DNA from 3 places in the Beggiatoa leptomitoformis genome. Region 3 is predicted to be linked to each of the others. Evidence: predicted binding sites of a transcription regulator. Region 3 holds the regulator's gene; each other region holds the start of a gene.
The links. The regulator PhoB, encoded in region 3, activates phosphate uptake and scavenging genes when phosphate is short. The targets are predictions, from matches to a motif close to GNNTGTCATAAAACTGTCANAT.
Positions count from the first base shown of each region.

Region 1: a site for PhoB is predicted at 6,484-6,505, ahead of AL038_RS16575 (PstS family phosphate ABC transporter substrate-binding protein). Genes of this name have one in related genera too.
Region 2: a site for PhoB is predicted at 3,294-3,315, ahead of speA (biosynthetic arginine decarboxylase). Genes of this name have one in related genera too.

Region 1 is NZ_CP012373.2:3,881,237-3,892,123, forward strand. It holds gene pckA (phosphoenolpyruvate carboxykinase (ATP)) at 1-1,199, opposite strand, end outside; gene AL038_RS16560 (response regulator) at 1,307-3,526, opposite strand; gene AL038_RS16565 (hypothetical protein) at 3,676-4,212, opposite strand; gene AL038_RS16570 (Rpn family recombination-promoting nuclease/putative transposase) at 4,368-5,309, opposite strand; gene AL038_RS16575 (PstS family phosphate ABC transporter substrate-binding protein) at 5,451-6,431, opposite strand; gene AL038_RS16580 (C1 family peptidase) at 6,810-9,971, opposite strand; gene AL038_RS16585 (RHS repeat-associated core domain-containing protein) at 10,596-10,739, shown strand; gene AL038_RS16590 (AAA family ATPase) at 10,815-10,887, opposite strand, start outside.
Region 2 is NZ_CP012373.2:767,879-778,765, forward strand. It holds gene AL038_RS03260 (adenylate/guanylate cyclase domain-containing protein) at 1-1,182, shown strand, start outside; gene speA (biosynthetic arginine decarboxylase) at 1,346-3,238, opposite strand; gene AL038_RS03270 (RT0821/Lpp0805 family surface protein) at 3,431-3,889, opposite strand; gene AL038_RS03275 (cupin domain-containing protein) at 4,055-4,564, shown strand; gene AL038_RS03280 (OsmC family protein) at 4,584-5,033, shown strand; gene pgsA (CDP-diacylglycerol--glycerol-3-phosphate 3-phosphatidyltransferase) at 5,132-5,689, opposite strand; gene uvrC (excinuclease ABC subunit UvrC) at 5,686-7,506, opposite strand; gene AL038_RS03295 (hypothetical protein) at 7,770-9,788, opposite strand; gene lpdA (dihydrolipoyl dehydrogenase) at 9,970-10,887, opposite strand, start outside.
Region 3 is NZ_CP012373.2:1,741,301-1,752,187, reverse strand. It holds gene AL038_RS07320 (class I SAM-dependent methyltransferase) at 1-487, shown strand, start outside; gene AL038_RS07315 (DUF2157 domain-containing protein) at 639-1,667, shown strand; gene mutM (bifunctional DNA-formamidopyrimidine glycosylase/DNA-(apurinic or apyrimidinic site) lyase) at 1,671-2,486, shown strand; gene phoB (phosphate regulon transcriptional regulator PhoB) at 2,531-3,226, shown strand; gene AL038_RS07300 (TOL_0243 family YfiR-like periplasmic protein) at 3,661-4,251, shown strand; gene AL038_RS07295 (TonB-dependent receptor plug domain-containing protein) at 4,257-6,440, shown strand; gene AL038_RS07290 (class I SAM-dependent methyltransferase) at 6,559-7,272, shown strand; gene AL038_RS07285 (SDR family NAD(P)-dependent oxidoreductase) at 7,353-8,078, shown strand; gene AL038_RS07280 (thiamine pyrophosphate-binding protein) at 8,136-9,959, shown strand; gene AL038_RS07275 (SpoIIE family protein phosphatase) at 10,106-10,887, shown strand, end outside.

The sequences.
Region 1 (10,887 bases), 2.1 Mb from region 3:
ATCCGTTCGGCAAGTAGTTCTGCGTAACGGGTAGGGTGTAACACCATAAAGGGGCCTCCAAAACACGCACTAAATGTGCTTTGGGGTTCTGTAATTCCCGCTTCTGTGCCAGCCACTTTTGCAGTGTAACCACTGAGGAAATAAAACATAGCTTGTTCAGGGCTTAATTTGGCAACAGGGGGTAATACGCCAAAGGCATCGCAGGCAAGCATGACAATTGCTGTCGGTTCGCCTGCACAGGCGGTAGGGTGATGATTGGCGATTGTTGCAATGGGGTAGGCGGCGCGGGTATTTTCGGTAATTTTTTCAGAATCAAAGTCGATGGTGTGGGTGTCGGTATCCATCACGACATTTTCTAAAACTGTGCCGAATTGGTGGCAGGCTGCCCAGATTTCAGGTTCCGCTTTAGGGGATAGTTTGATGGCCTTGGCATAGCAACCGCCTTCAAAATTGAATACGCCCTCATCACTCCAGCCGTGTTCATCATCACCAATAAGATGGCGAGTTGCATCAGCAGATAAGGTTGTCTTGCCTGTGCCTGAGAGTCCAAAAAAGACGGCGGATTTGCCATTGTCGCCTGTATTGGCAGAGGCGTGCATGGTCATGACGTTGAGTTGTGGGAGGTAATAATTCATAACGGTAAAAATCGATTTTTTGATTTCACCACAATATTTTGTTCCCCCGATGACGATTTCACGGGTGGTAAAGTTGATGCCGATAAAGGTTTCTGAATGAGTACCGTCTGCATCAGGGTCAGCTTTAGCCGAGGGGGCCACATAGACGTAGAAGGGTTCTAACAGGGGATTGCCTGAATATTGGGGTATCGGCTCGCGGAACATGATTTGTGAGAATAGTGCTTGATAGGCTAATTCTGTTCGAACCACGAGGGGCATGGCATAGCGGGGGTCTGCACCAACAGAGGATTCTACCTCAAAGCTATCACGGTCGTTACCGTCTAAAATTTCTAATACTTTCGTTTTCAGTTGGGTAAATTGTTGACTGTTGATAGGTTGGTTGACTGTTCCCCAGTCGACTTGTTTTTCGCTGTTTGCATCGCGGACGATGTATTTGTCTTTAGCGGCACGTCCTGTGAAACGTCCTGACATGGCGACGAGTGCGCCATCTTTTGAAAGGGATGTTTCATAGCGTTTTAGGGAAAGTTCTATGAGTTTTGTAGCCGATAAGTTTTTGTAAATCATAATTATCCTCTCTTTGTATGAAAATAACTGACTTGTCGTTATCTCTTTTATTAATTAAATCATGTCAGTTTGTTATTTTATTGTTGGTTTAGATACGTTCTAACTACTTATGGGGTAGTTATTTTCATTAAGCAAAAGCGTAGTTCATTGAGTAGGTCTTCGCGTTGATAACTGCTTTTTTGGAAGATTTTTTCTACGCGATTATTTAATTGTTGTCGGTCTTCTGGGGTTATATCTTTGGCAGTTAGAACAATAATGGGTATATCAGCCCATTGTACGTTTTCCCGAATACGCTTGATGAGTTCGAAACCATCCATTTCAGGCATCATCAAATCCGACAAGATTAGATTAGGTTTCCGTATTGCCAGTAATTCTAGTGCAATTTTTCCATTATCAGCGGTTTCTACTTGCCAACCTGCTTTTCTGAGTTGGCTACTAATCATATCTTGAGTTACTTTATCATCTTCAACCAGTAACAGCCATTGTTGACGTTGGTCTTTAAGATATTTACCCAGTACTTGTCCTAGTTGGTCGCGGTCTATGGGTTTGGTGATGTATTCTGTCGCGCCGAGTGAGTAGCCTATGCTTTTTTCTTCTACCATGGAAAGGACAATAACGGGAATATTGGTTAAGGCGGGGTCATTTTTTAATGCAGACAGTACCATCCAGCCATCCATGCCCGGCATCATAACGTCTAGGGTGATTGCATCAGGTTTTGATTCGCGAGCCAGTTTTAGTCCTTGGTCACCACTGTCAGCAGTGGTTACTTGATAGCCTAATTTTCCGATGTAGTTTTGTAATAATTCACGAACAACGGCATCGTCATCTATTACTAAAACACGATTTCCTCCTGTTTTGTTGATGGTTTTTGGATTAATACCTAAGAGTTTTTCGCTAACATGGGTAATCACATAAGCAGGTAAATGGATGGAAAAAGTGCTGCCTTTACCATAGTTGCTGTCAACAATGACGTTTCCGCCCATCATTTCAGCAAAGCGTTTGGTAATGGTTAAACCTAAGCCTGTACCGCCATATTTGCGAGTGGTGGAGTTATCTGCTTGGGTAAATGGTTGAAAGAGTTTATCAATCTGTTCAGGGGTCATGCCAATGCCTTGGTCAGTAACGCTGAACACGACCCAATCTAAATCATCGCGACTTTCGCGCTTAACCGTTAAACCAATTTGTCCTTGTTCGGTAAATTTTGCTGCATTACTTAGTAAGTTAAACAACATCTGTCTGACTTTTGTTAAATCAGCATGTAAATTTCCAAGCGGATTAGAGGTATTAACCTTAAGGGTATTTTCTTTTTTCTGAATCAGGGGGCTGATGGTGGCAACGACTTCTTGAATAAGTCCGTTTAAATCGAAGGTTTCGGTAAAAATATCCATTTTTCCCGCTTCAATTTTTGATAAATCCAGCACATCATTGATTAATCCGAGTAAATGTTTACCTGCGGCATGGATTTTTTTCACATCAGGGATTAAGGCTTCCCCCTCCATGTCGACCAAATCTTCTTGTAAAATCTCGCTATAACCAATAATTGCGTTGAGTGGTGTGCGGAGTTCATGGCTCATATTCGCCAAAAATGCACTTTTTGCGCGGTTGGCTTGCTCGGCCTCTTCTTTTGCTTTAAATAATGCGGCTTCTGAACGTTTACGCTCAGTAATATCAACCATAATGCCAACAATACCCGCAGGTTTGCCATCAGCACTGCAAAAGCGGGTTTTATGAATAATATAATCGTGCATCGTATGGTCTGGTAATTCAGCTACTATTTCATAAACTTGTCCGACTTGCGTTTCTAGTAATAGATGGTCAACCTCATCATCCTTATCGGCGCGTGCTTTAACAAAAATATCATAAACGGTACGTCCGACGATATCCTCTTCTGGCAAACCCACCGTTTCTGCAAATGCAGAATTACAACCTAAATACTGACCTGCTAGGTTTTTAAAGAAAATAGGACTAGGGATACTGTCTAATAAGGTTTGGAGAAAAATTAAATTATTACGTTGTGCTTCCTCAATTCGTTGTCTTTCTTTAATTTCTTTTTTCAAATGCTCATTTTTTTCAGCTAATTCACGGGTTCTAACCACAACCTCAGCTTCTAAATTATCCCGTGCAGCAACTAATTGTCGTTCAAATGTATCTGCATGTTCCGTCATCGTTTCTAGGGAAATTTCTAAATCTGTTTTACCCTGTTCGACATCGCAGACTGATTGACAAAGAAGACGTAGTGCTTGCTGGTCATCCGCCTCTATATTCTTATATTTATCAAGCAAATGATTAACTAACGTAGTTAATTGCTCGCTGGTGGAAATCGGCATAATCATTATTCTCTTGTTATTTATTGAAATAATAGCCACGTCACATGAGAGAAATGCAGGAGTAGGGACGTGTTCCTGCATTTATAACTTAAGCTAACATTACCAAACTACATAGACTCAAGTGGTTATGACATAAAATGATAAAATAGTTATTTCAAAATATTCAATAATTGTTCCAACTTAGATAAACCTCGTAATGTTCCTACCTTACTAAGATTAATCAGTTTTGTCTCCTGTTGGCTATTATCCAACGTTGCAATACAACAGACATTCCCCATTTCGCTGGTATCTACTTTCACTTGGATAGACTTATCTTTTTCATCAATAAGTTGTAAGGTTATATCACAATCATTAAACCGTCCATGACTACCCGTTTGTACCATGCCATAATCCCAACAGAAAATCCAAACATAATCCATGTCATCTAACGCATTAATCCACAAGGTTTCTGAGTTATTACCCTGTCTATCGCCGATACCTTGGTCACCACTCAGCTTAATAAAGGGAAACTTATCGGTACTGCCCAACTCGGCAAAGTGAACCAATCCTTGCCTACCCGTTTTAGTTTGATATGCGGCGGCCAAGTCAAGATCGACAGCACTTGTCCAACACATTGTAATAGTTAAAGACTTAACCGTGATAAAAGTTTCTGTGCCTTGGGTTATTAATGTTGATTGATACGGCATTTCCATTACTCGAGTTAAAAAATTGACTTATTGTAACCAAGAACGTTTTTATCTGCTGTCAGGTTTTTACCAATATTTACGTAAGCGAAAAAGTATGTATCTTATACATTCACTGCTACAGTGCGAAAAAACACGCTAACCAACACACCTTATACTCATGGTAAGTTGTCTAACTCATCAACCGTTAATCCCATTACTTTGGCAATAACGTCAATAGCAACCCCTGCTTGTTTGAGTTGTAATGCCGTGAGGCGAATAGTTTCTGCTTTGCCTTTCTCTATGCCTTCAGCTAAGCCTTCTGCTTTACCTTTCTCAATACCTTCCGCTAAACCTGCTACTTTGCCTTTTTCGATACCTTCTGCGACACCTTCCTCAAAAGCCGTATCGATGACATTCTTCAAATCACGGTAAACTTTTAAACTTTCTTCATAGTCGGCATATTCTTGCTCGGTGTAGTTTGCAATTTCTGCTTGTTCAAATAATTTACTAAACACTTTTTCCTGCAATTTTGGCGGGCGATTAGTCAGATTTTCCAGATTGCGGATAATATATAGCCATTTGTCGAAATGCGTTTCTAATTCATCTTCTTTCTTTTTAAACTTCGGCATTTCTAGGTAAATGTAAGTCAATTTATCATAAAACACTTTTTGTGTGCTTTTATCAATTAATTGTACTTCATGATGAAAGACATCGTGGTCTTCTTTATCTTCATCAAACACAAAATCTAAAATACCAATGGTATAAATCGCATTGAGTTTAAAACTCCATTCCCCTTTTTCAGCCTGTTGCTGAATAGGAAACGTAGAATAGTAAATACTGCGGTCTTTAAAATAGTTTTGTTTTGCCTTTTGGAGTTCAACGATGAATTTCTCGCCGTGTTCATTTTCACAGTAAATGTCGAAAATCGCTTTGCGTGCATCGTTGTGTCGTCCGAGTTGTTCGGGCGGCAGGTAGGTTAGGTCGAGAATACGTCCTGTTTCTTTTTTCAGGAGTTCGTTGAGAAAATCGATGAGTAAATCTTTATTGGGTTCACTTCCAAAAAGTTTTTTAAACCCAAAATCGGTAAAAGGGTTAATGTATTTGTCTTTGACGCGCATGGTGTTTTTCTAATGAAGGAGTTTAGCGTTGAATTATAATTATAAAACATCAAACATGCTGCAACTCGATTCATCATTATTTACACAAATAAAAACCCCGCACAAGGGCGGGGTTTTTGTTTGATTAGACAAGCGTCTAGCTTACTTTAACTTTGCTAACTCTTTTTCTACAACAGAGATAGGTAATGGAACATAACCATCTTTTTGTACCACGGCTTGACCTTCTTTGCTCAACATCATGGTTAAAAACTCTTTAACCAGTGGAGATAAAGGCTTGCTTGGGTCTTTGTTGACATAAACGTATAAGAAACGGGATAACGGATATGTGCCGCTGATGACGTTCTTGTATTTGTCTGCACCATCGCCAACTAAGGCAGGTACGGTTGATGCGCCAGTTTTAGGAGAAATAGCAAGCACTTTTACGCCAGAGGTCAAATAACCAATGCCTGAGTAACCAATGCCATTTAAAGAAGCACTGATGGATTGGACAACAGAAGCAGAACCCGGTTGTTCATTCACATTGTTTTTAAAGTCGCCTTTACATAAGGCGTGTTCTTTAAAATAGCCATACGTGCCAGAAACGGAGTTACGACCAAATAATTGTATGGATTGTTCGGCTAAAGAGCCTTTTAAACCAACTTGACCCCATTTAATGATGTCTTCTGCACCACCACATTTTCTAGTTGAGGAGAAAATCGCGTCAACTTGTTGTATGGTCAAACCATCAAGAGGGTTGTCTTTATGCACATAAACAGCGAGTGCATCGATAGCTACGCGAACTTCAGTTGGGGGATAACCAAATTTCTTTTCAAACGCTTCAATTTCGCCAGGCTTCATAGAACGGCTCATTGGGCCTGTATGTGCCGTACCTTCTGTTAAAGCAGGGGGCGCGGTGGAAGAACCAGCACCTTGTATTTGAATATTTACGTTGGGGTAGAATTTTTTAAATTCTTCTGCCCACAGGGTCATGAGGTTGTTCATGGTGTCTGAGCCAACGCTGGACAGATTACCAGAAACGCCACTGGCACCACCTTTGTACTCATGCAAATCATCTATAGCAGATACGGGTGCAGCAATTACGCAACTAACGCTAAATAATGCTGCCGTAAGTAATTTTTTCATCAAATACAACTCCTGTGGTAAGTTTTAAAGCAACCATTATTGTCTATTTTGTGTATGACATGTTGATGACAGTTTTAATTTTTGATTGTATCAGTCAATACGGGATGGGTTAGGCATTTGAGTTTTGGTAGTGTTAAAGAAGTAGTGATTTGTTGTAATGATTCACTCAAAATAAAATTTCTATAACAAACTATTACACAAGGCTTTTTAAGGGGAGAGCATTTAGAAAGTTTACTTATTGGAAAAAAACTGACTATTTATTACAAACATTTGCGGGTTATCTCGCACTAACTGTGGATAAATGAATAGATAGCGTGTGAGATAAATAATGGTAGAGGCAATCACAATACCTCTACCTTAAAGCAAGACTTAACAAACCTATTGACGAACACGAACTAGGATAGGTGTTTCACCATTGAAGACTAATAACCCTGAATTATGCAAGCGATAGCCAAAATATAAGCATAAGTGTCCCACTGCATCGAACTGACCTGCATATAAGGTAACGGGTTGCGTTGCAGGTAATGCATCAACCGTTTCCAAAGGATTTTGAATTAAATCAGCTAATCCCCCTTTCCATGCCTGCCAATATTCCTGCGGGGTTGTCGGCGTTGCTCGTGGGTCTGTTTCCGCCACTGAAGGCTTACACCATTTGCTATCAATCGTCATTTTATCTTTTAGCGCGTCTGTTACCCAAGAGCAATACCAATTGTCCCCTGTTTCAGTTTCCCCTGCACTTTTTTTAGTACGAGTGTAATAGCCACTATTTGCATTAAATGCACTGTCTGCTCGTGGTGTTTCATTCAAAATAGCAGGGTCGCAGTTTTCTAGGCTAGGATCGTCGTTTTTTAAGTGTCCTTCACGGGCATAAAAACCAACAACAACAATATCCGCTTTTTGGTTGGTGTGTTCGGGTGCTACGTTGATTTCTCCTGAAATATTTATTGTATCAGCCAGTGTAATGGTTGATTCCTTTCTTGGCGTTGTATTATTTACTGTAATTAGTCCACCAGAAAATATTGCATTTGCGATAGAAGCTTGTCCTGCACTCGTAAAGCTGAAGCTCTTGCCTAAGTTGGGGTAACTTGAGGAAGAACGAACAGATGTAATACTTACTACTTTTTTAAAAACACTTTCTAAACCTTGAGAGTCTTTTACCGTCAGAGTAACAACATATTGACCAATATTTGTAAAAGTATGTGTCACTATTGGACTATTTGATGTTGTGATAGAAGTTTCTTCACTATCATCATCTAACGGTGAGTATTTCCACGAGTAGGAAACGATAGAACCATCAGAATCGCTTGAATCACTTGCATCTAGTGTTGTTGTTAAAGGACTTGCGCCCTTATTTGGGGATAAACTAAAACTGGCAATTGGCGGTTTAGCTGGTGTTTCACCAGTTACTTCACATTCGTATTTTGCGTTGAAAGTTCCTAAATTAGCGTCAGAATCATCGCAATCTTTCTCAGCTTTACAAGATAATGGACAAGTTGAGGGTTTTTCCTCAGATATTCCCCAGTTGCAATAATTATCATTATCTTTATCAACACAAACAATCTGGCGTGCTTTAGCAAGACTATTAATTGGTGGTTCGATAGCCATGACACTTAAGTTTTTAGGTTCTAGTTTGATATAAGCAAAACCATTTTCAGCAGAGCCTTCGGATTTATATTTACCCCAATGCGATATTTTCCCTGTCTTCTCATTGACAATATCGCCCATAGCTCCAGCTCCTCCCCAACCTCCACTCCAACTATTTTTAAAAATCCAAATAGTTCTTCCATCTAAATCAGTTTCGAAACCAACTAATATCATGGCATGACTAAGACTCCAAACAGCCGCGACTAAAGGACCTTTTTCGATGAGCAATTTCTTTATATCATCTTCATTATCTTCACTTAAATCAAAATATGAACCTGCTTTATTTATACTAACTTTTTCACTAAAAATAGATTGTTTATCAGAGCAGGCTAGTAAATCTGTTGCTTTATAAGGGAAGGCATTCTCGTCAACAATACCTAAAGTGAGATATTTCTGAGGAATAGTAAACATTGGTCCGCCGTTGCAAGAACCTAGTTTTCTTTTTACAAGTTTTCCGTTTTCATCTGTAAACTCGATTTCAGGATTACAAGACAATACATCTTGCTCAGATAAATCCAAACTTAGCTGTTGATTAAAATAAAGGTTGGTAACTGCTTCTAAAGTGCCTGTATCAGCAAAGGCCCAACAACTTCCACAATTACCTTGATCCTTTACAGCAGTAACCCAATTTTCTCCATGTCTATTCCGCCAATCAAAACTGTCGACCAAAGCACTTTGTCGCCGAGTTTTTCTCAAATTGCGTGTATCATTTGGGTTTTTAGATTTTAAATCAAATATACCACCTCGGTAATATTCAAAACCCTGCAAATTAAGTTCTCCAACTTCAGTTTCATCATCAGCTAATGCACCAGTTAAATGTTTTTTTTCTGCATAAGTTAAATTAGAAACAGCGGTTTCCCCGGCAATCCATCCAATATCTTGTTGTTCGTTAAGCTTTTGGACAATAACAGTATTTTGTTGTTTTATTACTGTTTCTGTACTAGAAGATAACGGGGTATTAACGTAGTAAATCTCAGGAATGCTAAGTACAGCACTTTTCGCTTCAAGACGTAGTGAAAAAGTGTGAATTGTTTTTGGTAAAACACAACTCTCTTGGCAAACAGCGTTAAAAACTAAATAATCTGACAACCAGTTAAATTTTTCTTCTTCTGTTAATTCCTGATAACTCTTTTGATATACCAGATACTCCCTTTTTGTCTCGTTATCAATTAATACCACTCGAACAAAGGCAGAAGTATCTATTCCGCCGACTCCTGAAAATATTGTGTCTATAATATTTAGCATTAATCTAATTTTGATGGCTAATGCACTAATATTAATAATATTATCTATATTGATAGTAGTTGTTTCAAAATTAAAAATGGATGCTGAAACCTCAAGGTTTACAGATTGACTTATAGTTTCTGCTTCAATGGGAATTGAAAATGCTTTTGCTTCATTAGCAACTAGGTTTGGTATTGTAACAAATGTTAGATTCTCTAGAGCTAGGGTTGTAGAACAACAGACATATGTAACAGGAAATATTATTCCCGTTTTTTCTGACCAAGTAAAAGTGTCGTCTCTTTTCGCAAAATAGAAACCATTAACACTGGAATTATTTGTCAGCATGAAAGACCAAGAGTAATCACCACTACCACACATTAGAGGGGAACTTTCGTCGTAAACTGCCAGTCCATCAGTAAGAAGCCGAATCCAAAAACTGCTACAATTAGAATCTGTAACCTCGTAATTAAAATGAATTGTGATTTTTTGCCCATTAGCAACAGTGCTTCCACTGGGAATAGAAGTACGAATATTGCTAAATTTGACATTACCAACTGTTAAACTGTCCGTAGCAAAACTGGGTTGGAGTAAAAATCCTACTAGCCATAAAGTTAGGATGAGCAGTTTTAAAAAAATATAACGAAGGTCATTCTTTGTTTGAATCCTGAACATAAGACACCTCACGATATCCCGTTACCAAAAAATTGGTAACGAGAAATACCCAAAAACTAAAGGAAAAGTATGTTGTTGTTACTTATTTTGACAACTGAAGTTACCGCTTGAACTACATTGACAACTAGAACTGGTACTAAAGTTGAACCAAGTAAGAGTATTAATGCCATTTTTAAATAGCACTACGTAAAGTATAATAAAATATAAAAAATATCAATTTACAATAAATTAGACAACTTTTTACTTTATTGTAAAGTGATAGTGTTTTTTTATCCTAATTTGTAAACCATGAATTCTCAAACAGCAGAAAAATTTAAAAATAAAATAACTATTGTCAATAATTTGTCTATGTTTACTAACATAAATGGTTTTTGCTTAAGAAACTTTATTTTCTTTAAATATGGTTAGAGAAATAGTAGGCTTTTTGGTTGGAAAACGTGATACGAGTGGTATAGCAATATTATGGAAACCCATTTCAGTGGTTTATCTTTAATGCGCAGTGCGTTATGCGAGTTTTTTGGAAGCGTCAAAGAGGGTTAGCAAACGTCTTAACAATGCATTGAAACAGCAAGTTAGTCGATTGGTAAAACTTTATCATTCTCTAAGAAATTGCAAAACCACATAGTGGCTATTGTTTCTTTCATTGGTAATGCTAAAGATACAAAACTGACGCAGTTTGGGACGCGGGATTATGAGGCGGAAATCGGGCGGTGGATAATGACAGACCCGATTGGAGTTGATGGTAAACAGGTAGATTTATACCCTTAATGTTAATAGTGTTTTTCATCCTCATCAATTACATTCTAGTAGTTCAGCTAATTCTGGTTCAGGCAGGCACTAGCATTAGTGCCGTTTTTTTAAAACCAGCAGTGTAATATCATCTTTTAATTTATCCCCACTGAGATGCGCTCGCACA
Region 2 (10,887 bases), 970 kb from region 3:
AGTGCGCGGACTAAACAAATTTTAACCAGTAAAGCCGATTTTAAAGAAGTATTTGACCCCGAGAGGGATAAGGCTATTTATACGCTGTTTAAAGGCTATCGTATTCAAGAAATTTTAGTTGTACCACTCTTAGACCGTACACAAAATGCAGTTGGGGTATTGCAACTGATTAATCCGCTAGACCCGAAAACGGGTGATTGTGTGCCATTTGCGAATAACCATATTGAAATCGTGTTTTCCTTAGCCTCACAAGCAGCCGTCGCTATTGAAAATGTGCGTAATTATGAAAAAATTGAACGCAAAAATATTGCCTTTAAACGTTTTGTTCCAACCGAGTTTTTATTACGTTTGGGAAGGGAGGAAATCGAAGATGTTGTTTTAGGGGATGCGTCTCAGGAAACAATGTCGGTTTTGTTTTCGGATATTCGTTCATTTACGACTTTATCGGAAACCATGACTCCCGAAGATAACTTTCACTTTTTAAATGATTATTTGGATTTTATTGGTCCTAATATCACAGAAAATGGTGGTTTTATCGATAAATATATTGGCGATGCCATCATGGCGTTATTTCCCGGTACGCATGTTGGGGTTGCGGATGATGCCGTATTGGCGGCTGTTGGGATGTTAATGCGTTTACATGAGTACAATGCTTATCGACAAAATAATGGGGAAAAACCATTGTCAATTGGAGTGGGTATTCACACGGGCGCATTGATTTTAGGCACAATTGGTTTTGAAAGTCGGATGGAAAGTACCGTTATTGGTGATACGGTTAATTTAGCATCACGTATGGAAGGCTTGACTAAACAGTATGGGATTATAATCGGCATTACTTCTTCTACTTATCAGCAATTGCAACATCCTGAACGCTTTTTAATCCGTGAGATAGACACCGTACAAGTTAAGGGAAAAGAAGAAGCTATTACGGTTTATGAAGTGTTTGACGTTGACCCGCTGGCGTTGCGCGAGGTGAAATTAGCCCATTTAACCCGTTATGAAATCGCAATGCAGTTGTATAAATCTCGTCAATGGGAAGAGGCATTAGAACACTTTTTAGCATTGAAAGTTTTTTTACAAGACGATAAGGTCATTAATATTTATATTCAGCGTTGCCAATACTTTATTACTAATCCACCCAATGAGTTATGGCGAGGCGTAACACGGTTGGATGAAAAGTAGGGAATATTAATGGGGTTATTCTGAAAACTAGGTAAGAATACGGATAGCACCGTTTGAGGCGGTGGTATCCGTGCTACTTTTACAAGCAGTCTGTTGATGCGACGTAAAAAGTAATTAATCCGTCGGTAATATTTTACAAATCAATGTTTAACAAAGTGAATATTTAGGTTTCTAGGTAAGTATAACCGACTAGTCCTGAGTCAATTTCGCGTTGATAAGCGGCGCGTTGTTCAGGGGTGATGGCAGCGGCTTGTAAGCGTTTACGATAGGTATTGCGTAAAAAGTCGGTATCAAAATTAACATAACGCAACATCTCTTGCACTGTGTCACCTTCCATTGGGTTTACCAATTCATAGCCACCATCTTCTGTAACATACACGTTAACCGAGAAGGTATCGCCAAATAAGTTGTGCATATCGCCCAAAATTTCTTGATATGCACCAACCAAAAACACGCCTAATAAATAGGGTTCATCTTCTCTAGGAATATGTACAGGCATACTGGTTTCTACACCCGCGCCATCAACATAACGGTCAAATTGTCCATCTGAATCGCAAGTTAAATCTTGTAGCGTCGCGCGACGGTCTGGACATTCATCTAGGCGATGCAGGGGAACAATCGGAAATAATTGGTCAATTGCCCACGCATCTGGTACTGATTGGAATAATGAAAAGTTACAAAAATATTTATCCGCTAGCTTATCATTTAGTTCGTCCAAAATTTCGCGGTGAGTGCGTGAGCCTGCTTGTAACATTTCGCGCACTTGACGGCAAATAGCATAATACAATTGTTCTGCATGGGCGCGTTGTGCTAGATTAATAATCCCATGAGTAAATAATGTATGTGCTTCATTTAACCAGTAAATTGCGTCGTGATAGACTTCAATCGCTGAACGTTGATTGATGGTTTTCAGATTTTCCGCCATGTCTTTTAAAATCGTTGGTGCATCATCCGCGACGGGGGGCGGGGCGGTTAAACCCGGTGCGGGTTCTATATCGTTGACATTAACTATTAATACGGCATGATGCGCCGTCATCGCACGTCCCGATTCACTGATAATATTGGGATGTGGTAAGTTGTGTAATTCACTGATTTTTTTCAGTTCATAAACGACGTTATTTGCATATTCTTGCACAGAATAGTTAATCGAGCAGGAATGTCGTGAGCGTGTGCCGTCATAATCCACCCCTAAACCACCGCCAACATCAACCACTTGGATAGGCACACCAATGGCTAATAGTTCCGCATAACAACGTGCTGCTTCTTGTAAGGCTTTTTGTAACTCACGAATGTTGCCAACTTGTGAACCCAGATGAAAGTGCATAAGTTGTAAAGATTCAATTAAGCCTTCATCTTTTATCGCTTGTATAACGTCTAGTAGTTTTGCCGCAGAAAGTCCAAATTTAGATTTTTCACCACCACTATTTTGCCATTTACCCGTTCCGACAGAGGCAAGGCGAATCCGCACACCAATACGAGGCACTATGCCCATACTGCGAGATTCCTCAATAATCATCTGTAATTCTGAAGCTTTTTCAATGACTAAGTAGGGATGTAATCCGATTTGTTGCCCAATTAATGCTAAACGGATGTATTCACGGTCTTTATAACCGTTACAAATAACCGTTCCACCTTGCAAGGGGGCAAGCGCAAGCACTGCCATCAACTCTGATTTACTACCCGCTTCCAATCCGACACCACCATTCACGCCAGCATTCATAATTTCTTTTACAACATGGTGTTGTTGATTTACCTTGATAGGGTAAACAGCGGTATATTCTCCCTGATACTTATTTTCAGCAATTGCCCGTGCAAAAGCTTCACGGATGGTATAGACACGGTGATGTAAAATATTGGGAAAACGGACTAAAACAGGCAATGACAAGCCATGTGCCGTAAAGTTTTGTGCCAATTCATACAAGCTAATAGCAGGTCTAGACGGGATAGGGGTGACTTGTATCTCGCCCTTATTATTCACATCAAAGTAGCCACCGCTCCAATGTTCGATACTATAGAGTGCTTTAGATTGATTAATATCCCATTCTGGTGTTGACATTGTTTTGCCTGTGTTAAAAGAGAAAGAAGCCATGTGTGTTTATGCTAAGAAGTGTTTATGACAATTATGTGAAAAAAAGGGCGCGTATATCATTTACAAATAATTATCATAAGGCGGTTAAAGAGAAAAGCGACTTGCGTATTGATAACACAAGTCGCTTTGAGAAGTAAGCTCCCTAGAAACAAGGGTAAATTAAGAAGAGGATTTCCAAGAACCATCTGGTTGACGGCAGGCGGTTCCATAAATTGTCTCGCGTTGACCATTAATAACGGCGACGGTGGAATAATCGCGACAAGGATTGCCACTACTGCCCGTATAAGTGCTAGTTGGCGTAACGGTATATTGAGAGGTAGTATTTGGGTTTTTCCATGCGACAGCTTGGTTATCAGGCACATTTTCTAATGTGTTATAGGCTTGTTGACGGTCTGTAGTATCCATCGATTGTCCAATAGAACCCCCAATAATTGCGCCCAATAATGTACCCGCAATAATGGCTGTTGTTTTACCTTTACCGCCCCCAATTTGAGAACCACCAATACCGCCCAAAACCCCCCCCACTGCAGCACCCATCGTTTGTTTAGAAGGGCCTTCAGCACATCCTATCGTAAAAATGGATATAACAACAAACAAACTAATGACATTCAACTTCATGATAAACACCTCGAAAAAGTAACAATTGGATAATTGAATAATGTTCAATTATGCCAACTCTATGCCAGTTTATAAAAATCAGCAACCATACGCATTTTATCAAAAAACCACTGCTATGCAGTATAAATCCTTATTATTTACATTCATTATAAGGCATTAAATCTTATGCAAGATGCTCACTATTGGATTCGTACTCTGAATTTACAAGCTCATCCAGAAGGCGGATATTATCGCCGTACTTATTGCGCGACAGAATCTTTAGCCGCACAAGCATTGCCATCACGTTTCGGAGCAAATCGTTTTATCAGCAGTGCGATTTATTATCTACTCTGCGGTGAACAATTTTCTGCATTACACCAGATTAAGTCTGATGAATTGTGGCATTTTTATGCAGGTTCAAGCATTAATCTGTATATTATTGATATACAAGGCATATTACAAACAATTATTTTAGGGTCAAATCCAACGGTTGGAGAAGTTTTTCAAGCGGTTGTTCCTGCAGGTTGTTGGTTTGGTGCGCGACTTGTTCAGACAAATAGTTATGCCTTATTAGGGTGTACTGTTGCACCAGCATTTGATTTTAGCGACTTTACATTAGCGCGTCGTGATGATTTATTGACACAATATCCCCAATATACAAACATTATTCAGGCATTGACTTATCCATCATCTTGACAAAAAAGGAGTGTTTCTCATGTCAGAACATAAAGCAACCATTGAATGGAAAAATCCAACAACAGCGTTTAATGCGGATTCTTTCAGCCGTGACCACACAGTTACATTTCCCAGTGGTATTCAAATCAACGCCTCTTCCGCCCCTGAATTTAATGGTAACACCGCTTGTACCAATCCTGAAGAATTGTTAGTCGCTGCCTTATCTAACTGTCACATGCTAACCTTTCTCGCCGTTGCGGCAAAACGTGGTTATCAGCTTGCGCATTATCTTGACCAAGCCATTGGTATTTTAGAAAAAAATGCAGAAGGAAAAATGGCAGTTACACGGGTTACATTACACCCTAGCGTTACCTTTATGGGGGATAATCAACCAACACATGAACAATTAGAAAAATTGCATGAAAGTGCGCATCGTAATTGTTTTATTGGACAATCCGTTAAAACCGAAGTAACGATTGAAATCGCTTAACCTCATGATGCCAGATTGAGGACGTGTGGAAGAAATATTCCCCTCCCTACCCCATGAGTGAGGGAGGGTCTGAAAATCCTGATACAAATAACACCCAACTACAAACCATCTTTTAACAACAACGGCAATGCTGCCCGTAGGTAAACCAGCATAGACCAAATCGTCAACACCGCCGCGATATACAACAAGACAAATCCCGCATAATAAATGGGAAAATCCCATAACGGTTCACGATAAAGTAACAAGGTAATCGACAACATTTGTGCAGTCGTTTTAACTTTACCAATATAAGACACTGCAACGGTCGCACGCTGACCTAATTCAGCCATCCATTCACGCAGTGCGGAAATGGTTATTTCGCGCCCGATAATAATTGCGGAAGGAATTGACATCCAAGGACTAGGATTCGCTTCAACCAGAAAAACCAAGGCAACAGCCACCATCAATTTATCCGCAACAGGGTCAAGAAAAGCCCCAAAAGCAGACAGTTGATTCCAGCGTCGCGCTAAATAACCATCGAACCAATCAGTAATCGCAGCCAAGGCGAAAATAAAAGTAGTTAATTCATTAGCCCATGTACCGGGTAAATAACAAGCACCAATAAACAAGGGAATTAAAACGATACGTAAAAGAGTAAGGGCGTTAGGAGTTGTCACGTCGTTAAAAAGAAATCGTAAATTTTTTGCGCTAATTGTCGACTAATGCCGGGTATTCGGACAAGCTCTTCTACGCCTGCCCGCGATACCCCTTGTAAGCCACCAAAATGATTGAGTAACAGTTTACGACGTTTCGCACCAATGCCCGCAATCTGTTCTAACACGGATTTCTGACGGACTTTATTGCGCTGTTGTCGATGTCCCGCAATAGCAAAGCGATGGGCTTCATCACGGATTTGTTGAATAAGATGTAGGGCTTGAGAATCTTTCGGTAAAAAAAGCGGGTGTTCTTCATTAGGAAATATTAAACTTTCTAACCCTGCTTTCCGTCCCGTTCCTTTAGCAACACCGATAATCTGAACGTTAAAAACACTTAACTTTATAAGTGTATCATGCGCTACTTTCACCTGACCAGCACCACCATCAATAAAGAGTATATCAGGTAATGCTCCTTCCCCCTGCACTACTTTGCTAAAACGCCGACTTAATGCCTGTTGCATTGCCGCGTAATCATCTCCGCCCGTAATACCTGTAATATTATAACGACGATAAGCACCAGAACACGCCCCATCCGCATCAAATACCACACAAGAAGCCACCGTTGCTTCCCCTTGCGTATGGCTAATATCAAAACATTCTAAACGTTGTGGTAGCGTTTCTAAATGTAGAGCGATACTTAATGCAGCAAGTCGCTCCCGATGATGACTGGGTTTACGTTGTTGCAAACTCTGTTTCGCATTTTCCACAGCCATTTCAACCCAACGAGCGCGCGTCGTGCGTACATGAATGCTAAAGCGCGGTTGACGTTTGCGCTGTTGCTGGATAGCTTCCGCTAAGGCTTTTGTATCCGCTATTGCGGGAAATAAAATAATTTCATCAGGAATATCATGCGCATTACCCAAATAAAACTGCGGCAGAAATGCGTCTAACACGACTTGTGCGTCTTCGTCACCTTCTTGTTTCGGAAAATAAGCACGACTGCCCAATTGTCGCCCATCACGTACTGTAAGAACCTGCACACAACTAATACCATTCTCGACTAAACACGCAATGATATCCACATTACCCGCATCCGTACTAACATATTGTTGAGCCTGAATAACACGTAAACTATTAATTTGGTCACGATAACGCGCGGCTTTTTCATAATCTAAAATATCAGCCGCTGTTTTCATTTTCTCCACTAATTCGCTGATAACCGCATGACTTTTACCTTCTAAAAATAAAGTCGCGTGTTTTACCTCCTCCGCATAGCTCGCTTCGTCAATAAAACCCACACAGGGCGCGGTACAACGCTTGATTTGATACTGCAAACAAGGACGCGAACGGTTACGAAAGAAACTATCATCACACTGACGAATGGGGAAAATTTTCTGCATCAAATTCAAACTGTCATACACCGCCTTTGCATGTGGATAAGGACCAAAATATTTTCCCTTACCGCGTTTTGTACCGCGATGTAATCCTAATTGTGGAAAGGTATGTGCAGAAAGATAAATAAACGGATAACTTTTATCATCTCGTAACAAGATGTTATAACGTGGTTGATGGGCTTTAATTAAGGTATTTTCTAAAATTAAGGCTTCACTTTCCGTGTGAGTCACAGTAATTTCAATGGCGGCAATCTGGGCAACAAGGGCGCGGGTTTTTGGCGATTGGTCGGACTGGGTAAAATAACTACCCACACGTTTTTTTAAATTACGCGCTTTCCCAACATAAAGAATGCCACCCGTTTGGTCTAACATCCGATAGACCCCTGATTTTGTGGTAAGCGTCGCTAAAAAACGTTTAGGGTTAAACGTAGCATTTTCCATCATGGTTATAGTAAACCCCAAAGAAGTCAGTGATGATAAGCAATTCTAAACGGTATGGGAAAGAATGCCATGACTTACGCTATAAACTTTTGCAATCAAAGAATAAAGAAACGCTAACCCATAAAAACACAGAACGCTTTGGTATAGGAATAGGTTGTATTGGAGATAATCGTGACAGTTTTTTATTTAATGACAAAATTTAAATGTAAACAAAAAACAGGGATGAACAAAACATTACCCTTATCTTTATTTAATACGTGGAAAAATCAATGCCTTCTGCGCCAAACAATCCATCCATCTTTTTGTTTATCTAAGTAATAGGTATGACTCATTCGCTTAGTAACTTGATCATAAAAAATACCATACCCTTCCATTAAATTGGCATAATGGAACTTACTTAAACTTTGTTTTTCATCACTAGAAAAATCATCAAAAAGTAATAACTCTGGCTTTTTAAGTTCAATCTGTTGTGCGAGTTTGTCATATTTTAATTCATTCATTACTTCTGCATATACATTATAGTATGGTAATAGCTGATAATTTTTTGATAAATAAGAAATAAAATCCCCGTATAGAGAAAAATGAAATGCCGTTTCTGACTCAACACTATTTTTTATAAAGACTATTTTTTTATTCAAAATAGTCACTAATTCACTTGGCAGATAAAATCGAGAAGTAAAACCATCAATAGGGTTATATTGCAGAGGAGAATTCATAATAAGCTTTTTTATATTATTTTCTTGTATAAAAGAAGACAGTTCTCGTGTTTGTAAATATGTTAGATATGTCATTAGTATACAAACAATGGCAATACTAACGTGGATTAACTTGAAAGAAATTTTTTCTTTTTGTAAAACATAGAGATAACGTGTATTAAATATATCAGCTATTAAAAATATATATAAGAAACAATATATACTCAATTTGAGTGCTGTTATTTCTGGACGGTTTACATAATATGCAAACCAAATAAGCAACATAGTTGCAACTGCTGATTTGAAACTACGTTTGATATTTAAGGGGGTCTCTGATGATAACCATAACAATGTATTATTCGTAACTGTATAGAGGCTATGTATAAAAATAACTAACATCAAAGTGTTAAATGGAAGAGGAATGCCGCCATATCCTGATGAGCGTTCTATCAAATACGTTAGAAATCCCATTGGTGGATTTGGTAAGTATCCAAGTATTATGTAAAAGATAGAATAGAATATTAAGAATGTGGTAGTAAGACCTGTTACGAACTTGATAAATAATAATATTAATGTATATACTTTTTTATTTTCTCGTAGTATTAGAAATACTAGACAGCCAAAAGCAATTGATACACCCGTTTCAGGATTCCATAAAACGGAAAAAGCGGATACGCTACCTAAAACAAAACCAGATATATTTCCCCTTACAAGAAAAATCATGATTAAGCTAATCGGAAAGCACAAATATCTAATGCTAAAGCCAGTATAAATAAGGATAGACGCACAGAAAATGACAAATAAAATAAATAATGTGTTTTTTGAGTTATATAAATAGAGGATAGTTAACGCACTAGTGAAATAAAAAAGACATGCTAAATTAATTAGAAAATCTATGGAAAGCCCAAGTCTTATAAAAAATGAAAATAAAATAGGCACTATGATACCAAAACCGCTAGTAGTAATTTCCTCGTATAAATTAAGTCCATGTACAAGACGTGCTGTTGATGAGTAAGCTAAATCGTAATGGGCATTTAAGAAAATAAATCCAGCAATATCATTAAAATAAAGAATATTATTTGAGAGAGCTAGTGTGATAATACAAACAGCTATAGCCAGTAAAATTAAAAAAAAATTATTTTTCTTCGTCAAATTATTTAAATTTTTTATTCCTAGTAAAAAGAACAAATAAGAAGCTACATAAACTAGCATATATAGCAGTTGAGTTTTAGCTGCTCCTCCTAAGAGAAATAAATTATAAATTCCCCCTACTATTATTGCTCCTCCTACGAAGTATCCCCAAATATTCCTTTGATAACTAGATAAAGTTAAGTCTTTAATATATTTTATTTTTAATAAAAACCCCGCAAGGCATATAGCAAGAAATAATGTTATTAATACAACACGATGCGCTTTTACTTGAGGGGTACTATCAAAAGTATGTAATTGAGATTGAGATGGTTGTGTAAAATAAACGTTCTCTACTGTTAGATCATGAAAAGAACTAATGGGTAGATAAACAGTAATAACTCCCGCAATAAATACAGCAACAACAATTATTATGGATAATACATTGATATTTTTCTTCATTTAAAAATCCTATGTCTTACAGTACCACTAAGCCTGTTTTAATTTTATCTAATTAGTTGGTTATACTTTTTTTAAAAAAAATAGAGTAGTGCTAAAGTTATTAAAACAGTTTAACAATATAAATGTTGAAATGTTCTTTTAGCACTACTCTTATTTCTGCTCAAAAATAGTTAGTTAATAACTAAGCATGAATCATTCGTCCATCAACCGCCAACGCCGCTTCATGCATTCCCTCTGCTAAGGTTGGATGTGCATGAATAGTACGGGCTAAGTCTTCACTGCTAGCTTGACATTCCATCGCTAATACCGCTTCTGATAACAATTCGGAAGCAGAAATACCAAATAAATGCACGCCTAAAATACGGTCAGTTTTTGCATCCGCAATCATGCGTATCATCCCTGCCGTTTCGCCATGCGCACGTGCGCGTCCGCTAGCTAACATGGGGAATTGTCCAACACGGTATTCAATGCCTGCTGCTTTTAATTCTTCTTCCGTACGACCTACCCATGCAATTTCTGGCCATGTGTAAATCACCCACGGCATAATATCGTAGTGCATTTCAGTTTTTTGACCCGCTAAACGTTCAGCCAACATAATGCCTTCTTCTGAGGCTTTATGTGCGAGCATAGGGCCACCAATCACATCACCAATCGCATAAACATTCGGGACATTGGTTTGACGATGTTCATCAACCACCACAAAACCCCGTTCAGAAATTTTTACACCGATGGCTTCGGCGTTTAAACCCGCTGTGTTAGGTTTGCGTCCGACGGAAACAATTAGTTTATCAACAATAGTTTGTTGTTCTGCACCGTTTACATCTTTATAGCTGACATGGACTTCATTACCAACCACTTTAGCATTGGTAACACTCGCACTAAGTTGGATGTTTAAACCTTGTTTTTGCAGTTCTTTAAATGCAGCCGTTGCAATCTTGCGGTCAGCAACAGACAAAAATTCGGGTAAGGCCTCTAAAATCGTCACTTGACTACCCAAACGATTCCAAACGCTGCCTAATTCTAAACCGATAGCACCCGCACCAATCACACCTAAACGCGCAGGAATACTGTCAAAGGAGAGAGCGCCTGTGGAATCAAC
Region 3 (10,887 bases):
AAATTTGTTGCTCCTCGCAAAGCGTTATCCTAATGCACAGTTTTATGGTTTAGATGCGTCTAACGAAATGCTGGTTACGGCGCAGCAAAAAGTAGAGAAAAACACTGACGCAAAAAATATTCATCTAGTTCAAGCTTTAGCGGAAGAGTTGGATTATAACAAGCTGTTTAATATAGATAAGCCGTTTGATAAAATCTTTTTTTCTTATGCGTTATCCATGATTCCGCCTTGGCAAAAAGCCTTACAAGCGGCATTACAGAATTTAAAAACGGGTGGCGAGTTACATATCGTTGATTTTTCTGACCAACGTGATTTACCCCGCTGGTTTCAATATGTGCTAACTCGTTGGCTTGATTTGTTTGGCGTACATTATCCACCTGATTTATTGCCTTATTTAGAAAATATGGAAAAACAAGAGCTTGGCACGCTAACCACACGCGGGTTGGGCGGACATTATGCGTTTTTAGCGCGTTTTAAGAAAAAATAAACTGCTGTTTGTTACGTTAGTAAACAGATAACGCTGCTCAAGGCGGTGTTGTCTGTGATGTATTGCAATCTACAAAGCAAATTGTGAATCAAACCATTCCTTGTTACGCTTAGACCTAATTTCCCTTAATGCTTAAAAAAATAGGTCTTCGATGATGCAAGTTTCCCAACAAGACATTCAAGATGCGGTTAAACAAGGCATTCTCGATGCAACACAAGCAACGTCCTTGTGGCAGTTTTTAACCAGTCGACAAACACAACCCCAATTTAATATGGCAAATATTGCCTATTTTTTGGGTGCGTTTCTGGTACTGTGTGCGATGACGTGGTTTTTATCTGAGGCATGGCAACTATTTGGCAGTCTTGGCATTATTGGCATTGCGACGGTGTACGCTTTACTGTTTATCTTGCTCGGGAGTATTTGTTGGCAAAAGCCCCAACAACGGGTAGCAGGTGGGTTACTGTTTACCTTAGCTGTTTGTATGACACCGCTTGCCGTTTTTGGCGTTCAACTGTTGCTAGAACAACAAGAAAATATAAGCTTTTTGTTCCCACAACGTGGCATTTGGATGGCCATTGGCACTATCATTGTTGGCGTTATTACACTGAAGTTTGTGCCATTCCCATTCCTAACAGCTCCCATTGCTTTTGCTTGTTGGTTTTTATCCATAGAACTGATACCGACTATTTTTGGTGGTGAAGCCGCCTTTAGTTGGCAAGTTGAACGAGCGATTACCTTGTATTTTGGCGTTATTATGTTGTTGGGAAGTTATTTAGTTGACCGCCGTACTCGTGAAGATTACGCCTTTTGGGGATATTTATTTGGCATGTTAGCGTTTTGGGTCAGTGTTACGTTGATATTGATGGATACTGAACAGGAATTACAACGGGTGCTTTATCTCATTGTCAATCTTAGTTTACTTATTCTATCAGTATTATTACAACGCAAGGTATTTGTGATTTTTGGGGCATTAGGTATTTTGATTTATGTGGGACATTTATCTTATCGCGTGTTTGCCGACTCGATGCTATTTCCTTTTATTTTAACCTTGATAGGCTTAAGTGTGATTTTTTTAGGCGTGCAATATCAACGGTATGTAACCTATTTTAACGAGGTCATACAACAAAAATTGCCGCGTTCTCTAAAATATTTACTTCCTCAACAACGCATACGTCATTAAATCATGCCCGAATTACCTGAAGTTGAAACCACTCGCCGAGGCATCGCGCAGCACTTAGAAGGGCGCACTGTTACCGCTATTGATGTTCGTGAATCGCGCTTGCGTTGGGCAGTGCCGTCAGACCTTGCAACACATCTATTAGGACAGCCCCTGCAACATATTCAACGACGAGGTAAATATTTACTGTTTGCATATCCAACGGGACATTTAATTATTCATTTGGGCATGTCGGGCAGTTTACGCATTGTCTCTCCTGATACCCCACTGAAAAAACACGACCATGTTTTAATCCAGTTTGGACAAACGTTTAGCCTGCGTTATCACGACCCGCGTCGTTTTGGTTGTGTGTTATGGACAAGTGAACCTGTTTTACAGCATCCATTGCTTGCAAGTTTGGGCGTTGAACCTTTAGAAAATGAATTTACGGGCAAGTACTTACAACAAAAAGCAGGTAAAAAACAGCTTGCCGTCAAAACCTTTATTATGAATAGCCATGTTGTAGTTGGGGTAGGCAACATTTATGCGAGTGAATCCCTGTTTTTAGCAGGCATTCACCCGACTCGCGCGGCGGGCGAGATTACGTTAACCCGTTATGAGCAGCTTGCCAGTACGATACGCGAAGTATTAACTGCTTCAATCGCAATGGGAGGGACAACCTTACGTGATTTTGTTAATACCCAAGGTGAACCGGGTTATTTTAGCCAAACCTTGCGGGTTTATGACCGTGCCACGCAAGCCTGTGTAACCTGTAACACACCAATTGAACGTATCATACTTGGACAACGAGCAACGTATTATTGTCCGCATTGTCAGACATAACACTTGTCACCTTTTCTTATTCATTAACCTGTGTAACCTTTAAAATGTCAGAGCAACCTATTCTTATTGTTGAAGATGAAGCCCCTATTCGGGAAATGTTAAACCTTGCCCTGAGTAAAGCGGGGTTTATCGTCACAGAAGCGGCTGATGTCCGTCAAGCACAGACCTTAATTTTTAACCAACTACCTAAATTGATTTTATTAGATTGGATGTTACCTAATAAAGTTAGCGGTATAGAATTTGCGCGCCAACTAAAAAAAGAACCACAAACGCAAGAAATTCCTATTATTATGCTAACGGCTCGTGGTGAAGAAAGCGATAAAATTCGGGGGTTAGAAGTGGGTGCGGATGACTATGTTACCAAGCCTTTTTCGCCACGAGAATTAGTTGCGCGGATTAAAGCGGTGTTACGACGTGCTTCTACCCATTCGGAAGGTGAACAGCTTGCGGTTAATGAATTACGCCTAGACCCTAATGAACATCGCGTAACAATTGCAGGGCAAGAAGTACAAATGGGCCCTACAGAATTTCGCTTGCTTTACTTTTTTATGCGCCATCCTGAACGGGTTTATAGCCGTAGCCAAGTATTAGACCAAGTATGGGGTGGAAATGTTTATATTGAAGAACGAACTGTCGACGTTCATATTCGCCGTTTACGGAAAGCGTTAGCTGATCATAATTATGATTATTTAATTCAAACCGTGCGCGGAGTAGGTTATCGATTTTCGACGCGCGAATAAATCTAATATTATGTTTAATTAGGTGTTATATAGAAGGGCGAATGAATTCGCCCTTTTTTTGTATCCGCAATAAACCTTTTGCAAAAGCAGCATGGATACCACTAAAAGCGGTATTATCCGTTGTCATTTTTCCTAAGATACTTTTACAAGAAATCTAATATGTCCATTGTTTTCTAATTTAAGCGCGCAATCGGCAGATATTATCAATATTATTGATTGATAATATTCCCCAAAATTGTCCATTATATTTTTAGCCAATCCCAAAAAAATTTAATATACAGTATATTACACATTGTGCTTTAGAGTAACCATATCGCGGTTGTAACAAATCGTTATAAAAAAAATTCTCAAAAAGCTATTAGTCCACTAATATTGTTGTTAAAAAAACTTTATAGTAAACTTTCCTTACATTTTCATGTTTAGGTGAAGCCACTATGTCGACATTATTAGGGAGAATAGTGATATTCGCCCTCATCACGTTACTCTACCAGCCAGTTGCTTACGCACTGTCAGCTGCGGAAGAATACGAAATTAAAGCAACCTTTTTATATAAACTAGGCAGCTTTCTGTATTATCCTCCAACAACCCTATCAGATAACAAAAATCAATCTTTTTATATTTGTATCTTAGGACGCGACCCCTTTCAACAAAATATTGATATTGTAGTTGAAAATCAAACAGTACACGGACATGCTATTAAGGTAAAGCGGTTGCAACAAGTACAAGAAGCAAATTCGTGTCATGTATTATTTATTAGTGATTCGGAACAAGCACGGCTAAAAACGATTTTGCAAGCACTCCAACGGCTGCCCATTTTAACTGTGAGTGATATGGCGAATTTTGTTGAACAAGGTGGAATGCTCAAATTTTACAATGAAGATAATAAAGTCCGCCTAGCCTTAGATTCAACAATAATCAATGCGGTTGCCATTAAGCCGAGTGCGAATCTTTTGAGAGTTGCAACAGATATAAGTGCTGATAACTCGAAACTGAAAGCGGTTAATCAGCAAAGAGGGGCGGAGTAACTAACATGAATAAGATAACAATTTATCTATGCACAGCTTGCTTAGTGTTGTTAGCGTTAGACCTACATGCCGCAACTGATGATGAAATAGCCAAAAGAGCGCGTTTGGCACAATTACGTGATTTAGATTTAGCTGAATTGTCTGAAGTGGAAATTAAGTTGGATGATGCTTTTGATATTTTTGGTGGTTTAGTCAAAGCAAAGACAACCAGCATTGCTACAGGAGCAAAACAGGTAACGGACCGCGCACCTGCAGTTACAACCGTTATTACATCACAAGACCTTGAGGCAATGGGTGCAAGAACGCTCGATGATGCTTTACGTAGTGTTCCGGGCATACAGGTTTCATACAACTATTTTAATATCCCTGTTTATAGTGTTCGCGGAATTTCCGTAGCGGGAGACCATGATTCAGGTTTATTGGTTTTAGTTAATGGTATTCGACTTAACGATTCACACCGTGGTTCTAAAGGATTATATTGGAGCGGTTTTCCTATTAGTACAGTTTCTCGTATTGAAATTATTCGTGGTCCTGGTTCTGCTGTTTATGGGGCTGATGCGCTTGCTGGGGTAATTAATATCATCACTAAAACGGCTGATGATATTGATGGAACAGAAGTGGGTGTACGACTTGGCAGTTATAACACGCAAGACACTTGGGTAACACATGGTAGTGAGTGGAATGGTTTTAAAATCGCGGCAATGGCTGAATTTACTAAAACAGATGGACATCAAGGTACAGTAGAAAGTGATGCACAAACTGTATTTGACGGTATGTTTGGCACACACGCATCTTTAGCACCAGGCGAGTATGGGTCAGAAATTACGACCTATGACACTCATATTGATATTAGTAAACAGCGTTGGCAATTAAGGGCAGGTTTGCATAAGGGAGAGGATATGGGGGCTGGAACAGGCATTGCGCAAGCACTTGGTTCAGATCAACCTATGTCTGAACAAAGAATCAATGCTGATCTGACTTATCACGACCCTAAATTTACCAAAAATTGGGACGTTCAAACACAGTTGAGTTATTTGAATACGCATTTTGAGGCAGAGTTTTATATCTTTCCTATAGGTGCATTCGGTGGTACTTATCCAATAGGATATTTGGGTCGTCCATCAGCGTCAGAAAATCAAACACAATTAGCATTATCTGGATTTTATCATGGCATTGATGACCATTCGATACGTGTTGGTGTCGGTTACGCTAACTATGACCAATATGAAGTAAAAGAGGTAAAAAACTATGGTACTAATCCCTTTACAGGCGAAGATGTGTCACCAACTACTCTTGTGGATGTGAGTGATACATCCGCTTCATTTATACCAGAAGTATCACGGACTGATGGGTATCTTTTTATACAGGATGCGTGGACAATCAATCCTGAATGGGAACTGACAACAGGTGTGCGTTACGATGAATACTCTGATTTTGGTTCAACTGTTAATCCACGTGTTGGTTTAGTCTGGCAGGTACGTTCTGATTTAACAACCAAGCTACTATATGGCAAGGCTTTTCGTGCGCCTTCTTTTCAAAACTTATATAACCGAAACAACCCAGCTCTTCTTGGCAACCCAGATTTAAAACCTGAAAAAAGTGAAACATGGGAATTAGCCTTTGATTATCGTGCGTTAGAAAGTCTGCATTTAGCTTTTAACCTATATCAATATAATATTAAGGATAAAATCACACTTATTGCTATTGGTGATACTGAATTGCAATATGCAAATGCGACCGATTGGAAAGGGCAAGGATTTGAATTCGAAGCGCGTTGGAAAACCAGCATTAAGTCTAGCTTGCTTTTTAATTATAGTTATCAAAACGCTAAAGATGAAGCAAATAACGTCTTGAATAATGCACCTGAACAGATGGCTTATTTACGCGCAGATTATCTGCTTGGTTCTACATGGTATGTAGATACCCAAGTTAATTGGAACAATGGATGGGTACGCGGGCTAAATGATCCACGCCCTGCATTAAACGGCTATACAACGGTAGATTTAACGATTCGTCGCAAAGATATTCGAGCGGGCAATACTAACGTTGCATTTGGTATTCGTAATCTATTTGACGAAGATGTTCGTTATCCTTCTCCTGAACCTAGCAGTGGTTCAGTTGTTAATGTGCCTAACGACTTGCCTGGTGCTGGACGATTCTATTTTATAGAGTTTCGGTATAAATACTGAAATAGTTATGTTTTGTCATGATATTAGGACTCTTGTAGATGCTTAAATTTACGAGAGTTCTCCTAAAAAAGTACCTCAATATTACAGGTTAAATATATAACTGGTGGAGATGGAAAACGTGGAAGATATTAAAAGTGTAGAAGACTATTTTGGTACTATGGATGTTTGGAGTATTTATCATCGTGTTGTCACTGCTAATAACCTATCACATCGTGAAATATACACTGATGTAGCTCGTGTTTTAAGTGAATTAGAGGATGAATTCTCTTTTTTGGACTTGGGCTGTGGGGATGCTACTTATTCGGCACCCATATTAGTGAATCTACCCATAACGTATTATTGTGGAGTTGATCTTTCTGCAACAGCACTGGAATTGGCAGAGAAAAATCTTAGTCTGTTAGCCTGCCCTGTAGAATTGCATAAAATAGATTTGTTGCAAGCACTGCAAAATACCAAACGTCAGTATGATGTTATTTTTTCTAGTTTTGCAATACATCATTTGTCTTATGAAGAAAAAAGCTACTTTTTTCAATCCGTTATTAAACGCCTTAGTAAAAATGGAATATTACTATTGGTTGACGCGATGAGAGAAGAAAATGAAGACCTCCCAACTTATTTACAACGGTATTGCTATCACATAAGGAATGAATGGCAAGGTATAAGACCAGAGGAAAAAGAGCTAGTTTGTTGTCATGTAATGGAAAATGATTTTGTAGAAACAGCCAGTACACTTGAGTTTATGGCAAAGCAAGCAGGGTTTTCTAGCTGTCAGAACGTCAGTAAATATTCGGCACATCAAGTAATTGTTTTGAAAAATCACTTGGGTTTATAGATGTTGTTCACTCAAGCTAGAATTATCGTATCAATGGATAATGTGATGTACCATCACATTTTGAGTAGAAGTGTAATTTAATGAAAAAAATAGCACTAGTGACAGGTGGTAATTCAGGAATTGGTCATGCAACTGCGAAGCTTTTAAAAGAAAAAGGCTATGACGTTTTTATTTCTGGTCGTGATGCAAATAGACTTCAAAAAACGGCTAATGAACTGGGTGTAACATCTTTGTTTGCTGATATGTCTAAACCTGAAGACTTACAAAAATTAGCAATTCCTTTTTTAGAAACTGGCTTAGATGTACTTGTTTGTAATGCGGGAGTTGCGAAACCTATACCCATTCCTGACATCAAATGGACAGACTTTTTTGAGTCCTTTAGCACGAATGTTTGGGGTCCTATTTTTTTAATAAAGGAATTACTCCCTGCATTAGAAAAACGACAGGGAAACATCAGTATCGTTTCATCGGTTGTTGCGCAAACAATGGAAAAATCTAACTTATGTTTATATGCTGCAACAAAAGGTGCAGTCAATGCCTTTGTGTGTAATATGGTTACAGAATTGACACCCAAGGGGATACGTATCAATGCGGTTGCACCAGGGCCTATTGATACACCTATGTTTGATAAGGCAGGTAGTAGTCCAGAGGCGGCAACAGAATTTAAAAGATTGTTAGCTAGTGAAATTCCGTTGGGACGTATTGGAAAACCTGAAGAGGTTGCACATGTTATCGTTGCACAACTTGAGGCGACTTATGTAACAGGTAGTATATGGACCGTTGACGGCGGTGTGAGTGTTGTTTAATTTATAACGTATATAATTTTTTACTTCTATTCAGATGCACTAGAGAAACACCAAACCATGCCAACTTTAGCCGATTTAGCTGTTAGATATCTCAAAAAAATTGGAGTTCAATATGTCTTTGGAATTCCTGGAGGAGCGATTGCGCCTTTGTATGATGCTTTAGCGCGTGGTCAGCTTAAAGGAGCTGATTGGCCAAAAGCAATTGTTGCTCGGCATGAAACAGGGGCCGCATTTATGGCGGATGGTTATGCTCGTGAAACAGGTAAACTCGGCGTTTGCTGCGCGACAACAGGTCCAGGTACGACTAATTTAATCACGGGCGTTGCTTCGGCTTATTTGAGCCATACGCCTATGTTGGTTATTACGGCACAAACAATCTTATCTAATTTTGGCAAAGGCTCATTTCAAGAGTCATCTCCTGATGGGTTGGATACACAATCAATGTTCGATCAGTGTACTAATTACAGTAGCATTATTTCTCACCCTGATCAGTTTGAAGGTAAGTTGCTAGACGCGATTACAGCGGCTTTACGTCATCCTCAAGGTCCTGCACATTTGAGTGTTCCTATTGATGTATTTAAGTTTGTAGTTAGTAATGATATTGAAAGTGAAGAGTACGAAACGGAAAAACAATATGAGTTTGATGGCAGATTAGTTTTACTGGCTAATTTGTTGGATTCTACATTTATTGATGAGAGTGCATTAGATAGACTTTTTAATCGGTTAATTGACTTGCTCAAGAAGCAGAAGAAAATTGTGTTTTTGATTGGTAGCGATTGTGAAGGTGCTATTGACCAAATAGTTAAACTATCTGAATTATTGAACGCACTAATGGTGACAACACCCGAAGGTAAAACGTGGATAAATTCAAATCATCCGTTGTATCGTGGCGTATTTGGGTTTGCAGGACATTTGAGTGCGCGTAAGGCACTGGCTGATAAGTCAGTTGGTTTAATATTAGCGATTGGAACGAGTTTGGGTGAGTGGTCAACAGATGGTTGGGATAAATTATTGATGAATAATAAATTAGTGCATGTTCATCATACACCAAAATATTTTTCCCGCTCTTATATGGCTTGTTTACATGTCTGTGGGCGATTGACAGCTATCTTTAATAAGTTACATCATAGACTAGAGAAACACATCACGACGCATCAGATTGCGTTACCTAAAGTGGGGGGAGAACCATCAAATGTGTTGTCTTGCGATATAGAACGTCGCACACTGGGGCAGGCTTGTGCGCCACGTCATATTGAGATTAACGCACCTGAAAAATATAGACAATATCCCGACGCAATTACATTACCAATTAAGCCTCAACGATTGATGTGTGAGTTGACTTTAAATTTTCCATCAGAAACCCGTTTTTTGGCGGATACAGGCAATAGTTTCGCGTGGACAACGCATTATTTATTTCCAAAAGTAGAGGGGCGTTATCAGGTATCAATGGCTTTTGGGAGTATGGGTTGGGCAATTGGTGCGTCGATAGGAACGGCATTAGCAACGCCCAGTAAATTGGTAGTCTGTATTACTGGCGATGGTAGTTATTTAATGAGTGGGCAAGAAATCACTGTTGCTGTAGAACAGCAATTAACCATCGTGTTTGTCATTTTAAATGATCAAGCACTGGGTATGGTGATGCATGGACAACGCTTAACGGGGGCTGAAATGATAGGATTCAAATTACCGCCCGTAGATTTCGCGATGATGGCAAGGGCAGTAGGCGCACAGGCTTATACGATTCGCACCCTGAATGATATGCAACAATTGGACTATAAAGCTATTGCAACACATAATGGTCCAACATTGCTAGATATTCATATTGATTCGAAAGAAGTGCCACCCATGGAAATGCGTGTGCGTGCATTGAATAAATCGTAGAATATACAAGAAATATTTAAAATATCGGTCGTGTTGATCAATTTCCTTATTTATTTATCTCTTAAGCCCCTCTTGTTTATCTCTCCTCAGTTCAAAGCATTGTTTCTTGTTTTACACTTTATTCATTACGTTAGGAATATTTCACAATGAGAGCATTGCTGAACAATCTTTCAATTCGAGGAAAACTCAGTGCTATTATTCTGGTTGTTAGTCTTTTTTTATTATTACTTACCTCCATTGGATTAATTATTAATGAATATAAATCATTGGAGAAAAATCTTGAAACAGATTTGTTTGCGTTAGCCACGATTATTAATAGCAATAGCACGTCAGGACTTGCATTTAATGATGACCATTTAGTCGTTGATGTGTTGTCTTCGCTTGCTGTAAAAACTAATATTACAGAAGCACATGTTTTTACAATGGAAGGTAAATTATTTGCAAGCTACTACCGAAAGGATGCTAAACATGTTGAAGGTATTAATAATAATTTTATCCAACGTTATTTTGCAGATACCCAAAATAGGTCATTGATGAATTTAGCAGAACTGCAAGACAGTTTTACTGCACATGATAACCACGTTAATGTCTTCTCAAAAATAATCCAAGAACGAAATCCTATTGGAATTCTTTTCATACAGTCTGATTTAACAGGATTTCAACAACGTTTATACTTATATATCGTCACCGTGTTTGGTGTAATGTTCATCTCTCTTATTCTTACCTCATTACTTGCAGGCTATTTACAAAATATTATTACACAACCTGTTTATAATCTATTACATGTGATGACAACGGTGACACGCGAAAAAAACTACACCTTACGTGCTCCAAAAACAGTGAATGACGAAATTGGCAAATTAATTGATGGCTTTAACGAGATGTTGGCAAATATTGCCGCACGCGACCAAGAAATTCGTATTCTTAA